3 regions of the Streptomyces sp. NPDC006691 genome follow, and region 3 is predicted to be linked to each of the others. Evidence: riboswitches for the same ligand, from Rfam matches in the RefSeq annotation. Region 3 holds a riboswitch; each other region holds the start of a gene.
What was found. Region 3 has a riboswitch for cobalamin ahead of ACFYNP_RS18830 (ribonucleoside-diphosphate reductase subunit alpha). Riboswitches for the same ligand answer to the same signal wherever they lie in the genome.
Positions count from the first base shown of each region.

Region 1: another riboswitch for cobalamin. It lies ahead of ACFYNP_RS16595 (prenyltransferase/squalene oxidase repeat-containing protein); the one in region 3 lies ahead of ACFYNP_RS18830 (ribonucleoside-diphosphate reductase subunit alpha).
Region 2: another riboswitch for cobalamin. It lies ahead of ACFYNP_RS32890 (cobalamin biosynthesis protein); the one in region 3 lies ahead of ACFYNP_RS18830 (ribonucleoside-diphosphate reductase subunit alpha).

Region 1 is NZ_JBIAGW010000006.1:233,445-237,088, reverse strand. It holds gene ACFYNP_RS16595 (prenyltransferase/squalene oxidase repeat-containing protein) at 1-2,287, opposite strand, end outside; cobalamin riboswitch at 2,420-2,567, opposite strand; cobalamin riboswitch at 2,590-2,729, shown strand; gene ACFYNP_RS16590 (hypothetical protein) at 2,846-3,644, shown strand, end outside.
Region 2 is NZ_JBIAGW010000022.1:42,995-46,638, forward strand. It holds gene ACFYNP_RS32885 (cobyric acid synthase) at 1-961, opposite strand, end outside; gene ACFYNP_RS32890 (cobalamin biosynthesis protein) at 943-1,899, opposite strand; cobalamin riboswitch at 1,994-2,136, opposite strand; gene ACFYNP_RS32895 (hypothetical protein) at 2,260-2,484, opposite strand; gene ACFYNP_RS32900 (anion permease) at 2,517-3,644, opposite strand, start outside.
Region 3 is NZ_JBIAGW010000007.1:300,699-304,342, forward strand. It holds gene ACFYNP_RS18830 (ribonucleoside-diphosphate reductase subunit alpha) at 1-2,216, opposite strand, end outside; cobalamin riboswitch at 2,341-2,481, opposite strand; gene mctP (monocarboxylate uptake permease MctP) at 2,578-3,644, opposite strand, start outside.

The DNA of each region.
Region 1 (3,644 bases), on a different contig from region 3:
CGCCCTTGAAGCCGCCGTCCGACAACTGCTTGGTGGCGATCCAGGCCAGTGCCTTGGTGACGGCGGCCTTCGACTTGTCGTCCTTGACCAGGTCGAGCGCCATGGCGGCCATCGCGGTCGAGTCGACCTCGGAGTCGCCGGTGGCGGGGATCAGGCTCGGCCAGGCTCCCGTGTCGGTGTGCTGAAGGCTCTCCAGATAGGCCACCGGAGCGGCGGCCGCGTCCTTCTGGCCCGCCCTGAGCTGGGCGATCACACCGAGGGACTGCGAGAACACCGAAGGAGCGGAGCGGTAGGCGCCCTTGGCCGGGCAGCTGCGGTCGGTACCCGTGCTCGGCGCGGTGCACACGGCCCCGCCGAGGGCCGCGATGAGGTCGTGGCCCGCGAACTTCCTGGGGTCGCGGCCGACCGCCTGCGCCAGGACGGCGACCTTGCCCAGAGACCCGCCCGCCGCGTGCGAACTGCCCACGCCGGTCCAGTCGTTGACGGTGCGCGCGGGCGTGGAGCCGTCCTCGCCCCGGTTGTCGAGGAAGTCGACGAGGCCGCGGAGCGAGGCGTTGTCGTTGCCGGTCGCCGCCAGTGCGTAGGCCGCGTCGATGGTCAGGCCGAAGTCGGCGAAGCCGGTGCCGGCCACGGTCTCGTAGTAGTGGCCCTGCTTCAGCCGGGAGCGGTCGGTGAGGAAGGCGGCGCCCTTGGCGAGGTCGGGCCCCTCGCCCGCGGCCCATGGCGGGGTCGGTCCGGTGCTGGGCGGAGTGCTGGGGTTCTTGGTCGGGGTGCCGGTGGGCGGGATCGTCGGCGGCACGGTGGGCGGGACGGTCCGCTTCGTGGTCAGGGTCGCCAGATCGGTCCGCGCGCCGGCGATGACGGCGCCCCAGGTCGGGAAGATCTCGGGATCCGTGGCGCCTTCGTCGAAGCCGAAGCCGCCGGCCTTGGTCTGCTGGCGTGCGAGCCAGGAGACCGCGGCGTCGGCGCGGGCGGTGTCTCCGAGCAGGCGCAGCGCCTGTGCCGCTTCCCCGGTCGCGGTGACGTCGCCCGCGGTGACGCCCGGGTAGGCGCCGAAGGCACCGGTGGCCAACTGGGCGCCGCGCAGGTTCGTGCGCGCCCTGGCCACCGCGTCGTCGTGGCCGCCCGCGCGCTCAAGGACGATCGTGGCGTACGGGGTGGTGGCCGGGTCGCTGGAGGAGCAGGTCTCACCGGCGCGCAGCAGGGTGGGGCTGAAGCCTCCGTCCCGGCACTGGTGGGCGGCCACCCGCGCGAGGGCGTCGGCCGGCACCGGCCCGCCCGCACGCTGGAGTGCGAGGACCGCGAGGGCCTGGGTGGCCACGTCGCCCACCGCCGGGAAGTCGCCCTTGCCGACGCAGTCGGGCAGGGCTTCGGCGGTGCACGTGCTCTTGGTGAGGTCACCGAGCAGGTCGTGGCCGCCGAAGGCGTGCGGGTCGCCCTCGGTGCTCTCGGCGAGCAGGGCGAGCAGCGCCGCACCGGTGGGGCTGGGCGCGTTGCCGATGCCGTTCGGATAGGCGAACTCGGCGCTGTGCGCGGCGAGATAGGCCGTCATGCGGGTCAGGGTGTCGCTCTTGCCGCCCGCCGCTGCGAGGGCGAGCGCGGTACGTGCGGTCTGGTACAGGTTGGCCGAACCGCTGCCCTCGTCGTAGATGTGGTCGCCGTCGTGGAGCAACCCCTTGAGCCAGGTGCCCGCGGCGGTGAGGTTGACCTCCGCCGGTTCCACGACCGGTGGGTGGTCGCCCGGATCGGTCTGGCCCTGGGCGCGGACCTGGGCGGGGGTGAAGGCGGGGCCGCCGCTGGTGCCGTTGGGGTCGGTGGGACCGAACACCCAGGCTTCCACGGAGCCGTCCTTGGGGTGCTGGCTCATGGCGCCGAGTGGGCTGTACGTCCAGTAGTCCTGGCCGGGCGGTGCGAGCCAGTACGACCAGTAGGCGGTGGCCGGAGGCGTCAGCTTGCACGCCTCCTGGTCCGAAGTCGGGTACTGCGTACCGGAGTTGAACTGGGAGGTCCCGAGGCGGCAGATGAACGCGGGGCCGTCGTGCTCGGTGCCGGTGGTCGTGAAGCCGGCCTCGTGCAGCAAGTCGTACCCGGTGGTGGGGGTGGCGTCGCAGCCCCGCACGACGCCGCCGCCCCAGTGGCCGAAGTCGACGGCGACGACGGCGCCCTTGGTGGGCGAGCAGTCACCCAGCGGATCCGCTGCCGCGGGCGTCGCGCCGGAGAGGAGGAAGACCCCGCCGCCGATCACCACGCCCACCGAGCACAGCAGGGAAATGAATCGTGCGCCCATGCCTCGCGCCGGCCCGCTCGACTGCCCCACCAGTACCCCCTGCGTCACCCGCAACGGAGCTCTGTATGGGAGGAGGGACCCCATCGCCGCTGGAACGGGGGCCTTCCGCGCCACACCGTAGTCCGCGACGGCGTCTGTAGCTTGGATCAGCCCAGGTAATCCGGCTCATCCGGCGGGTACATGAGGCACCAGCCGAATCCACGGTTGCGGGTCAGCGCCGGATTCCGACCGGCTTCCCCTGGGAACTGACAATAGAATCGGGCGGATTAGAGCACGACTGAACCCGGACCGTCAAGAAGTGGGCAGGTGCGGCCAGTTCGGGTAGCGTCCGGTGCTGCCGCATGGGGGAATCTGGTGCGAATCCAGAGCTGACGCGCAACGGTATGGACCGGCCGGGGGGCCGGGGCGAGCCCGAAGACCCACACGGCAGTTACGTCAAGGAAGTCGAACCACGCGTTTGGACGACGACCTGCTGCCGTTCACCGAGGGGCCTCCTCACCGGAAGGCCGGCGTCCGGGCGGCACCGGTCGGCGTCCCCTTCCCCTGGGAGCACCCGACATGACCTCGAACCGCGCCTCTCGCCGCGCCCTCCTGACAGCGGCCTCTTCGCTGAGCGCTCTTGCCCTGGCGGCCGTTCCCGCCTTCGCCACCTCCTCGCCCGCCCAGATAGCCACGGCGAAGACCAACGGCGTGAGTTACCTCAGATCGCTCCAGGCGGCGGACGGCTCCTACGCCGGCGCCGGACTCTCCAACGAGTGGGCGTTCTCCGCCTTCGCCGCGACCGGCACCGCGTCCGTCGACGTCACCCCGGGCGGCGACCCCACCAAGAACGCCCGTACCGTCTACCGCAACCTCCTCGCCACGACCGCGTGGCCGAGCACTTCGCCGGTGGTGACCGACTACGAGCGCGGCATCATCAACGCCTACTCGGCCGGCATCGACCCGGCCCGCGTCGCGGCCGGCCGCAATCTGCTCGCCGACACCTACGCCTACTGGCAGAACTCCGCCCCCGGCTACTGGGGCGCCCCGTCCAACTTCAACGGCACGGTGTTCGCGCTGATCTCGCTCGGCGGCGCGAAGACGCAGACGGGCGTCCAGCGCATCCCGCAGCCGCTCCTGGACAAGTCCGTCGCCACCGTGCGGGCCAACCAGCACAACGACGGCGGCTGGAACTTCAGCAAGGCCGAGGGCGACCCGTCCGCACTCGCCGCGGGCAGTGACATCGACATGACCGGCGCCGCCATGGCCTCCCTGTGCGTCTCCGGCGTCCCGGCCACCGACCCCGCCATCACCAAGGCCAAGGGCTTCCTGAAGTCGAAGCTCGTCAACACCTCCGGCGCCTTCGACGCCATGTTCG
Region 2 (3,644 bases), on a different contig from region 3:
TGCCGGGCACCACCACGAGATCCGCGTCGGTGAGTTCCTCGGGCCGGTCCACGAACCGCACGACCACGCCGGGCTCGGCCGCGAGCGCGTCCACGTCGGTGAAGTTGGACATCAGCGGCACCGCGCACACGGCGATCCGCAGCACGTCCCGGCCGACCGGCGGCGTCACCACGGACTCCCGCACGGCCCCGCGCATCGAGACGCGCAGCCCGTCCTCCTCGTCGATGCCCAGGCCGTGGGCGTACGGCAGGATCCCGTAGGTGTGCCGGCCGGTGAGGCCGCGCAGCATCTCGATGCCGGGCTCCAGGAGCGTCACATCGCCCCGGAACTTGTTGACGACGTACCCGGCGACCAGCGCCTGGTCCTCGGGGCTCAGCAGCGCCGTCGTCCCGAAGAACGAGGCGAAGACCCCGCCCCGGTCGATGTCGCCGACCACCACCACCGGCAGCTTCGCGGCCCGCGCGATGCCCATGTTGACGATGTCGGTACGCCGCAGATTGATCTCGGCCGGGCTGCCCGCACCCTCGCAGATCACCGCGTCGTACGCGCCGCGGAGTTCCGCGAGGCAGTCGAGGACCGGCCCGAGGAGCGCCTCTCGACGCCCGCCGGCCAGTGCCTGTCCGGCGGCCGGCCCGCCGGCCGCGCCGAAGAACCCGCGGGCGCTCAGCTCACCGACCGGCCTGCCCATGAGGACGACCTGGCTGGAGCGGTCGCTGCCGGGCTTGAGCAGCACCGGGTTCATGAGCGCGGTCGGCTCCACCCGGGCCGCCTGTGCCTGCATCGCCTGGGCCCGGCCGATCTCCGCGCCCTCGCGCGTCACGAACGAGTTCAGCGACATGTTCTGGCCCTTGAACGGCGCGACCTTGACGCCCCGGCGCACCAGCCAGCGGCAGATCCCGGCCGTGACGACGCTCTTGCCGGCGTCCGATGTCGTGCCCGCGATCAGCAGCCCGCCACCCATGTACGTCCCCTCCTCACAGCGGCCCGCGCCGCCACGGCGCCGGCCAGCGTCAGCCAGCCCACCGTGCGCGAGAGCCGTACCGCCCGCTCGATGTCCGCGACCTCGACGGCCCGGCCCGGCGCGTTCAGGACCGGCCGGTGCTCGACGCGCCCCGCGTACGAGAGCGTGCCGCCGAGCCGTACCCCGAGCGCCCCCGCGAACGCGGCCTCCACCGGGCCCGCGTTGGGGCTCGGGTGCCGGGCGGCGTCGGCCCGCCAGGCCCGTGCCGCGCCCTTGGTGTCCGGGCCCGCAAGGGCCGCGAGGACGGCGGTGAGGCGGGCGCCGGGCCAGCCCATCACGTCGTCCAGGCGTGCCGAGGCCCAGCCGTAGCGGCGGTACCTGGCCGACTTGTGCCCGACCATCGCGTCCAGGGTGTTGACCGCTCGGAAGCCCACGAGCCCGGGCACGCCCGCGAGCGCGCCCCACACCAGGGCGCCGACGACCGCGTCCGAGGTGTTCTCGGCGACCGACTCGACGACCGCACGGGCGATGCCGTCGGCGTCCAGGGACTGCGGGTCGCGCCCGCACAGGTGCGGCAGGCGCTCCCGGGCCACCTCGATGTCGCCCGCGGCCAAGGCGCCGCCGATGGCCCGCGCCTCACGGCCGAGCGAGGTGCCGCCGACCACGGTCCAGGTGGCGGCCGCGGTCAGCGCGACGGATGCGGCGGGGCGGCCGCGTACGGCACGGGAGACGAGGGCGGCGGCAGCAGCGGCGCCGCCCGCGCACACCAGGGTGTGCAGCGCGCCCCGGCCGCGGCCGTCGCGCCACAGGGCGCGTTCGACGGCGGCGGCGGCACGGCCGAAGGCGGCGACCGGATGGCCGCGGCGGGGGTCGCCGAGCAGGAGGTCGCCGATGAGCCCGGCGGTGGCGCCGTAGGCGAAGGTGCGATCGGCCCGCATGGTCAGCGCGCCGGGGCGTCGCGGAAGGGGCCGGAAGATCTCGACGGGCAGGCGCGCATGGCGGTGTGTCCTCACTCAGGGTGTCCGCGCCCTGGTACGACGTGACCGGCGGTGAGAGTTCCTGGCTTCGCGGGGATCGCTCCCCGGTGACAGTGGCGGGACCGCGCCGGATTCGCACCGGCTTCCTCTTCTGCCGCCGTAGCTGGCCGGTGCAGTCCACCACGCTGCGAGAACACCCGTCAACTTGCTGTTGACCTGCGGCGCGTGAGAGTGCCCGGCATCACGCCGGACCGCCCCGCGGCGGGTGCCACGGGGCGGTCCGGGTGGTGCGTGCGGGGCGGGCGGTGGGGCCCGCCGGGGTCAGGCGACGATCAGATAGATCCCGTACGCCACGGCCGCCGCGCAGAGCGCGAAGCAGGCGTAGGCGCCGGTGCGGGCCATCGCCGCGTTGCCGGCGGTGCCGGAGGCCGCGGCCTCCCGCTTGGTGAGGCCGACGATGCCGAGGGTGAACAGACCCACCAGGCCGACGGTCACCGCGAGGCTGACGCCGAAGACGGAGCCGAGAGCTGCCCAGTCGATGTGCATGAGGATTCCTTAGCTGTGCCGGAGCAGCGGGGTCAGACCGTCGCCGGGGTGGGCGGGTCGACGGGGGCCACCGGGGCCGGGGACTGGATCGTGGCCTTGAGGTCGGCGGCCGCCGCGGCGAGGCCGGTGGGCGGCGGGGTGACGGCGGCGATCGCGGTGGTGATGACACCGGCCGGCTCGGCCACGGGAGTCTCGTCGATCGCGTCGGAGGTGACGTTGTGGTGGTCGACCGGCTGGCGGCGCGACAGCTTCCAGATGACGCCGGAGCCGGCGATCAGGAGGATCGCGACGGCCGCGATGCCCCAGGTGCCCTGCTGGGTGAGGAACTCCGCGCCCGCGCCCACCAGACCGGCGGCCGGAAGCGTCAGGATCCAGGCGACGGCCATGCGGGTCGCGGTGGACCAGCGGACCACCCCGCCCTTGCGGCCGAGGCCCGCGCCCATGACGGAGCCGGAGCAGACCTGGGTGGTGGAGAGCGAGAAGCCGATGTGCGAGGAGGCCAGGATGACGGTGGCGGCACCGGTCTGGGCGGCGAAGCCCTGCGGCGGGCGCAGCTCGGTCAGGCCCTTGCCCATGGTGCGGATGATGCGCCAGCCGCCGAGGTAGGTGCCCATCGCGATGGCCAGACCGGCCGAGACGATGACCCACAGCGGGGGGTTCGCGCCCGGGTGCAGCACACCGCCGGTGACCAGGGCGAGGGTGATGATGCCCATCGTCTTCTGGGCGTCGTTGGTGCCGTGGGCGAGCGAGACGAGACCGGCCGAGGCGATCTGGCCGGCCCGGTAGCCCTTGGCGGTGGCCTTCGGGTCGGCGTTCCGGTTGATCCGGTACGTGAGCCTGGTGGCCAGCATCGCGGCGATGCCCGCGACGATCGGGGCGGCGACGGCGGGGAGCAGCACCTTGGTGACGACGGTGGAGCCGTTGACCGAGCCCCAGCCGGCCGACATGACCGCGGCGCCGATGAGGCCGCCGAACAGCGCGTGCGAGGAGCTGGAGGGCAGTCCGAGCAGCCAGGTCAGGAGGTTCCAGAGGATGGCACCCACCAGGGCCGCGAAGATGACCTCGGTTCTGATGCCTTTCTCGTCGATGATCCCGCCGGAGATCGTCTTGGCGACCTCCACTGACAGGAACGCGCCGACCAGGTTGAGCGCGGCGGACAT
Region 3 (3,644 bases):
TGCTTCCAGGCGTACGCGTACATCGACGACAGCTTGCCGATGGTGGGCGTCTCCAGGAACAGGTTGAGCGACTGGGACTGGTCGAGGAAGGGGGTGCGGGCCGCGGCCATGTCGATCAGGCCGCGCTGCGGGATCTCCCACGCCGTGCGGTACAGGGCGCGCACGTCGGCCGGGATCCAGCCGAAGTCCTGCACCGAGCCGCTGGCCTCGCGCAGCGCCTCGCGGGACTGCGCGTCCCACACGCCGAGCTTCTTGAGCTCTTCCACCAAGTAGCCGTTCACCTGGAGGAATTCACCGCTGAGCGTCTCGCGCTTGAAGAGGTTGGAGACCTGCGGCTCGATGCACTCGTACACGCCCGCGATGGAGGCGATGGTCGCGGTCGGGGCGATCGCGAGGAGCAGCGAGTTGCGCATGCCGACCTTGGCGATACGTTCCCGCAGGGCCGCCCAGCGCTCCGGCCAGGTCAGCTCGACGTCGTAGTGGTCGGGGTGCAGCACACCGCGCGCGGTGCGGGTCTTGTCCCAGGCAGGCAGCGGCCCGTTGCGCTCGGCCAGGTCGGTCGAGGCCTCGTAGGCGGTCAGCATGATCCGTTCGGACAGCTGGGTGGAAAGGGCCCTCGCCTCGGGGGAGTCGAAGGGCAGCCGCAGCTTGAAGAAGACGTCCTGGAGACCCATCGCGCCCAGGCCCACCGGCCGCCAGCGGGCGTTGGAGCGGCCGGCCTGCTCGGTCGGGTAGAAGTTGATGTCGACGACCCGGTCGAGGAAGGTCACCGCGGTGCGGACGGCCTGGTCGAGGCGCTCCCAGTCGATGCCGTCGCCGACGACGAACGCGCCCAGGTTCACCGAGCCGAGGTTGCAGACCGCCGTCTCGCCGTCGTCCGTGACCTCCAGGATCTCGGTGCAGAGGTTGGAGGAGTGGACCGTGTGGCCGGGCTCCGCCGTCTGGTTGGCGGTGCGGTTGGAGGCGTCCTTGAAGGTCATCCAGCCGTTGCCGGTCTGCGCGAGGGTGCGCATCATGCGGCCGTACAGGTCCCGGGCCGGCATGGTCTTCCGGGCGAGCCCCGCGGCCTCGGCCTTGCGGTAGGCGGCGTCGAACTCGTCGCCCCACAGGTCGACCAGCTCGGGCACGTCGGCCGGCGAGAACAGCGACCACGTGCCGTCGGCGTCGACGCGGCGCATGAACTCGTCGGGGATCCAGTGCGCGAGGTTCAGGTTGTGCGTGCGGCGCTGGTCCTCGCCGGTGTTGTCGCGCAGCTCAAGGAACTCCTCGATGTCGGAGTGCCAGGTCTCCAGGTAGACCGCGGCCGCGCCCTTGCGCCGGCCGCCCTGGTTGACCGCGGCCACCGAGGCGTCGAGGGTCTTGAGGAACGGGACGATGCCGTTGGAGTGGCCGTTGGTGCCCCGGATCAGCGAACCGCGGCCGCGGATGCGGGAGTACGAGAGGCCGATGCCGCCGGCGTGCTTCGACAGCCGGGCCACCTGGTGGTAGCGGTCATAGATCGAGTCGAGCTCGTCGAGCGGCGAGTCGAGCAGGTAGCAGGACGACATCTGGGGGTGCCGGGTGCCGGAGTTGAAGAGCGTGGGGGACGACGGCAGGTAGTCCAGGCGGCTCATCAGGCCGTACAGGGACGCCACTTCGTCCAGGGCGCGCACCGACTCGTCCTCGGCGAGGCCGGACGCCACGCGCAGCATGAAGTGCTGGGGGGTCTCGACGACCTTGCGGGTGATCGGGTGGCGCAGCAGGTAGCGGGAGTAGAGGGTGCGCAGGCCGAAGTAGCCGAAGCGGTCGTCGGCGCCGTCGGCGAGGGCCGCGTCCACCAGGGCGTTCACACGGTCCGCGTGCGCGCGCACGAACGCGACGGTCCGGTCGGCGATCAGGCCCTCGCGGTGGCCGACCTCGACCGAGTCGGAGAAGGACACCGCGCCCTGGGTGGCGGCCTCTTCGGCGATGGTGATCGTCAGGAGCCGGGCGGCGAGCCGGGAGTACGCCGGGTCCTCGGAGATGAGCCCCGCGGCCGCCTCGGTGGCCAGCTCGCGCAGCTCGCCCTCGTCGGAGCGGGCGTTGCGGCCCCGCAGCGCGGCGGCGGCGACCCGGCCGGGGTCGGTGTCCGCGAGATCGGCGGTGAGCTCCGTCAGGGTCCGCAGCAACGCGGTCCCGGGGGCATCCGCGAGCTCTTCGGTGATCGCTGAAGCGGGATCCGCTGGGGCGATGGTCACGTGGGGGCACTCCCTCGCTCGGCACGGGGCCTACGGGGGAGGCGTCGGCGCGCGTCGGGGCAGCCCGCAGCGCGTCGTCCGCCGGCCCAACCGCGAGGCCCGGACGTCTGGCATCCGGTTCGGACGACCCGGACGCACCGTCGGCAGGTGCTCGGACTCGACCCGTACAGATACGTACAGGTCATACCGTTGCGGGACAGTTCCGGATTCCCACCGGATTCCCCTGCGGCGACAGCGAGGACGAGCATACATGTGGGGGGTGCTTCATGAAGCACCCCCCACATGTTGTGTCGCCATGCGGAAGGGCCGCCGCACCCTGGTGGATGCGGCGGCCCTTGGCCGTACTGGCTGCGGCCCGGGATCAGTGGGCCGAGCCCGCTGTCGCCGGGGGGAGCTCGACGGCGACGCCCGGGTCGCCGGCATCCGCCGTGTAGTCGGCGGGGGACGTCTCGTCGATGCCGTCGGGGGCCTTCACGGCGCGCAGGACGAAGGTCAGGACCACCGTGACGACGACGTTCATCACGAAGGCCGTCAGGCCGATGTAGCCGATCTCGCCGATGCCGGGGATCTCCTTGGAGGAGCCGCCGAAGTGCTTCTGGGTGGGCGAGGCCACCCCGTACGCGGCGAGCGTGCCGTAGACCATGCCGACCGCCCAGCCGGCGAGCAGCGCCCAGCGGTGGAACCAGCGGGTGAACAAGCCGCCGACCAGGGCCGGGAAGGTCTGCAGGATCCAGATGCCGCCGAGGAGCTGGAAGTTGATCGCGACCGTCTTGTCCATGGTCAGGACGAAGACCAGCGCGCCGACCTTCACCACGAGCGAGACCAGCTTGGAGACCTTGGCCTCCTGCGCGGGCGACGCGTCCGGCTTGAGGAAGTCCTTGTAGATGTTGCGGGTGAAAAGGTTCGCGGCCGCGATCGACATGATCGCCGCCGGGACCAGCGCGCCGATGCCGATCGCCGCGAAGGCGACGCCCGCGAACCAGTCCGGGAACATGTCCTCGAAGAGCTGCGGGATGGCCAGCTGGCCGTTGCTCACCTTGACGCCCGCCGCGATCGCCATGAAGCCGAGCAGCGCGAGCAGCCCCAGCATCAGGGAGTACAGCGGCAGGATCGTGGTGTTGCGGCGGATCACGTTGCGGCTGCGCGAGGACAGCGTCGCCGTGATCGAGTGCGGGTACATGAACAGTGCGAGGGCCGAGCCGAGCGCGAGCGTGGCGTACGTCCACTGGCTCGACGCTCCCGGTGCGAGGGCCCCCGTAGGTTTGCCGCCGGGCGGACCCGCGAACTTGTGCTGCGCGGCGCTGAAGATCGCGTCGAAGCCGCCCAGCTTGATCGGGATGTAGATGATCGCCACCGCGATGACGAGGTAGATCAGGCCGTCCTTCACGAACGCGATCAGTGCGGGGGCGCGCAGGCCCGAGGAGTAGG